DNA from 2 places in the Scandinavium manionii genome. Region 2 is predicted to be linked to the other one. Evidence: predicted binding sites of a transcription regulator. Region 2 holds the regulator's gene; the other holds the start of a gene.
What was found. Region 2 encodes PhoB, which activates phosphate uptake and scavenging genes when phosphate is short. Its sites were predicted from a motif close to CTGTCATAAAACTGNCNNAT; they were not measured.
Positions count from the first base shown of each region.

Region 1 (2,206 bases), on a different contig from region 2:
TCCACAGGAAGGAGAAACCAAATTTCTGGATGCTCGGCCAGGAAGAAATGATCAGGGAAACAATAATGCCGCCCAGCATCAATAGCACAATCAGCGCCGCCAGTTTTACCAGCACGCCGAAAATGATGTCACCCTTTTTACCCGGTGGGTTAAATGCAGGCTTGGTTGCAGCCATAAATTACTCTTCAGTTAATCACATCTTTACGAATGAGGGCGGGAAGCTCGCGCCACCCGCCATTTTCGTCAGTATACCTAATTAATACAGCGCTTTACCGCTGCTATCTTTTACGTTGGTTTTCCATGCAGCACGTACCTGCTCAACCACACTGTCCGGCAGTGAAGCGTAATCCAGTGCGTTAGCTTCTTTGGCGCCATTTTTGTAGGCCCAGTCGAAGAACTTCAGCACTTCAACACCCTGCTCTGGTTTCTTCTGATCTTTGTGAACCAGAATGAAGGTAGTAGAGGTGATTGGCCACACGTCGTCGCCTTTCTGATTAGTCAGGTCCTGAGCGAAGGATTTGCTCCAGTCAGCGCCTTTAGCGGCGTTGGCAAAGCTCTCTTCGGTCGGGCTTACGGACTTACCGTCAGCGGAAATCAGTTTGGTATACGCCAGGTTGTTCTGCTTAGCGTAAGCGTATTCTACGTAGCCGATTGAGCCTGGAAGACGCTGAACGAAGGCGGCGATGCCGTCATTGCCTTTACCGCCCAGACCGGTCGGCCAGTTAACCGTAGAGCCTGCACCGATTTTCGATTTCCACTCATCGTTCACTTTAGACAGGTAGCTGGTGAACACGTACGAGGTACCGGAACCGTCTGCACGACGAACGACAGCGATGTTCTGAGAAGGCAGTTTCTTGCCTGGGTTCAGCTTAGTAATCGCTTCGTCATCCCACTTCTTGATTTTACCGAGGTAGATATCGCCGAGGGTTTTACCGTCGAGCACCAGCTCACCGGATTTGAAGCCTGGCAGGTTAACCGCCAAAACGACGCCACCGATAACGGTCGGGAACTGGAACAGGCCTTCCTGAGAGAGTTTTTCATCCGTCAGTGGCGCATCGGAAGCACCGAAATCCACAGTGTTGGCAGTAATCTGCTTCACACCGCCGGAGGAACCGATACCCTGATAGTTGACCTTGTTACCGGTCTCTTTCTGGTAGGTATCCGCCCATTTGGCATACACCGGCGCCGGGAAGGTTGCACCAGCACCTGTCAGGCTTGCTGCTGCAAACGCAGAGAAAGCGCTCATCGATAAGGTCGCGGCGACAACAGTTGCGACAGTGGTACGCATAACTTTCATAATGTCTCCTGCAGATTTCGTAAATCGTTGTTTAAGTGGCTACGTTGAGCAAAATAGGACAAACAGGTGACAGTTAAATGTACGAAATATGACAGTTTTATTACGCTGAAAATTTAGCGTAAATATTTGAGTATTTTAGATTAATAATCAAAGCATTAGCTTTGTTTGTGACATTGCCTTGTCAGTAAAATTTTCTTTTTATGACACTGCAAACGTTAGCTGAATATGACAGATTGTCATGTTTATGACGGTGAAATAGAGAAGGAAAAAACCCTGCGGGAGCAGGGTTTTCGGGGATTACTCGACGGTAACCGATTTTGCCAGGTTACGCGGCTGGTCAACGTCGGTGCCTTTGATCAGCGCCACGTGATAGGCCAGCAGTTGCAACGGCACGGTGTAGAAGATTGGCGCGATAACCTCTTCCACATGCGGCATTTCGATGATGTGCATGTTATCGCTGCTGTTGAAACCGGCATCCCGATCGGCGAAGACATACAGCACGCCACCGCGGGCGCGGACTTCTTCGATGTTGGATTTCAGTTTTTCCAGCAGTTCGTTATTCGGTGCCACCACGATAACCGGCATATCCGCGTCGATCAGCGCCAGCGGACCGTGCTTGAGTTCACCTGCCGCATACGCTTCCGCATGAATGTAGGAGATCTCTTTCAGCTTCAGTGCGCCTTCGAGGGCAATAGGGTACTGATCACCACGCCCCAGGAACAGCGCGTGATGCTTGTCGGAGAAATCCTCCGCCAGCGCTTCGATGCGTTTGTCCTGCGAGAGCATTTGCTCGATACGGCTCGGCAGCGCCTGCAAACCGTGCACGATATCCTGCTCAATCGCTGCGTCCTGACCTTTCAGATTTGCCAGTTTAGCCACCAGCATCAGCAGAACGGTCAGCTGCGTAGT
Region 1 is NZ_JALIGC010000037.1:29,732-31,937, reverse strand. Features, by position in the region: gene pstC (phosphate ABC transporter permease PstC) at 1-175, opposite strand, end outside; gene pstS (phosphate ABC transporter substrate-binding protein PstS) at 257-1,297, opposite strand; gene glmS (glutamine--fructose-6-phosphate transaminase (isomerizing)) at 1,595-2,206, opposite strand, start outside.
Region 1: pstS (phosphate ABC transporter substrate-binding protein PstS) is a predicted target of PhoB. The motif match lies at 1,384-1,403, and genes of this name have one in related genera.

Region 2 (2,206 bases):
ATCGCCACGTAGTTCGCAAGCCTGCTGATATTGCTGCTGATAGTAATCAGTGATGGCCTGTAATAAATGTTGCTGCTTTTCCCCGGCGGAGGAACCGGCCTGGCTGACGATGACATCGCGTGGACGCAGAAACGGCACCGGGCAGAAAATCGCCCCAGGGGTTCCATCGCGATGGTTGAGCACGCAAGGGGCCATCCCGCTTCCGGCGACCACGGTGGTGTTCAGGAACGCGAGAATATCGCGGGATTCGTTGAGCGTGGCGACGGAATCATGGTTCCCCGCCAGCACCACCAGATGACAGCCGGTTTGCTGCAATTTCACCACGAAACGGTTGTAGAGTTCGCGCGCGTAGCTCGGCGGTGAACCGGTGTCGAAGATATCACCGGCCACGATAATGGCATCCACCTCGTTCGCCTGTGCGGTTTCCAGCAGCCAGTCGAGAAAAGCATCGTGCTCAGCGGCACGGCTTTTACTGTAGAAATTCTGGCCGAGGTGCCAGTCGGAGGTGTGTAGGATGCGCATAGTGGGCCCGTGGCTGAAAAGCGAGGCCGTCATTATATACCCTAAATAATTCGAGTTGCATCGAAGCGGCAAGCTTGCTTCCCCCCTGGAGCATAGATAACTATGTGACTGGGGGGGCAAGCGCAGCCAATGAAGAGGCAGCTGGAAATATGACGGGTAAAAACATTTAGGGATAACAGGGCGATGACCGCAGTCATTCAGTGTAATAATGTGAAAAGGCTCTATCATAAATCTGTCATAAATCTGACGCATACTTACGCCGAATAAGACGCCGCTTACAGGCACATGACTAATAACACAGGATTTATAATGGCGAGACGTATTCTGGTCGTTGAAGATGAAGCCCCAATTCGCGAAATGGTGTGCTTCGTCCTGGAGCAAAATGGCTTTCAGCCTGTAGAAGCAGACGATTATGACAGTGCTGTAAACCAACTGAACGAACCGTGGCCTGATTTAGTCTTGCTCGACTGGATGCTGCCAGGTGGCTCGGGCATTCAGTTTATCAAACACCTCAAGCGTGAAGCGTTAACGCGCGATATTCCTGTGGTGATGCTGACCGCGCGTGGCGAAGAAGAAGATCGCGTGCGGGGCCTGGAAACCGGCGCCGACGATTACATCACCAAGCCTTTCTCCCCGAAAGAGCTGGTGGCCCGTATCAAAGCTGTCATGCGCCGTATCTCGCCGATGGCGGTAGAAGAGGTTATCGAAATGCAGGGCCTGAGCCTTGACCCTTCTTCCCACCGCGTCATGACCGGTGAAAACCCGCTGGACATGGGGCCGACCGAGTTTAAACTGCTGCACTTCTTTATGACTCATCCGGAGCGCGTATACAGCCGCGAACAGCTGCTGAATAACGTCTGGGGAACGAATGTGTATGTAGAAGACCGGACGGTGGATGTTCACATTCGTCGTCTGCGTAAAGCGCTGGAACACAGTGGTCACGACAGAATGGTACAAACCGTTCGCGGCACGGGTTATCGTTTCTCCGCCCGTTTCTGACAATTGACTGGAGTGTGACCCGTGCTTGAACGGCTGTCATGGAAAAGGCTGGTTTTTGAGCTGATCCTCTGTTGTATTCCGGCCCTCATTCTGGGGGCGCTATTCGGGTATTTGCCATGGTTCTTACTGGCGGCGGTGACCGGGCTACTTATCTGGCATTTCTGGAATTTACTGCAACTTTCATGGTGGCTATGGGTTGACCGCAGCATGACGCCACCGCCGGGCAAAGGCAGCTGGGAGCCGCTGCTGTATGGGCTGCACCAGATGCAGATGCGTAATAAAAAGCGCCGTCGTGAGCTGGGGAGCCTGATCAAACGCTTTCGTAGTGGCGCTGAATCGCTGCCTGATGCGGTGGTGCTGACCACCGAAGAAGGGGCCATGTTCTGGTGTAACGGCCTGGCCCAGCAGCTGCTGAATCTACGCTGGCCGGACGATAACGGTCAGAACATCCTTAACCTGCTGCGCTACCCTGAATTTTCCCGCTATCTCAAATCTCGCGATTTCACCCGGCCGCTCAACCTGGTGCTCAACACCGGGCGACATCTGGAAATTCGCGTCATGCCCTACAGTGAAAAACAGCTGCTGCTGGTGGCACGTGACGTTACTCAGATGCACCAGCTGGAAGGCGCCCGCCGCAATTTCTTCGCCAACGTCAGCCATGAATTACGCACGCCGTTGACGGTGC
Region 2 is NZ_JALIGC010000040.1:785,712-787,917, reverse strand. Features, by position in the region: gene sbcD (exonuclease subunit SbcD) at 1-522, opposite strand, end outside; gene phoB (phosphate response regulator transcription factor PhoB) at 832-1,521, shown strand; gene phoR (phosphate regulon sensor histidine kinase PhoR) at 1,543-2,206, shown strand, end outside.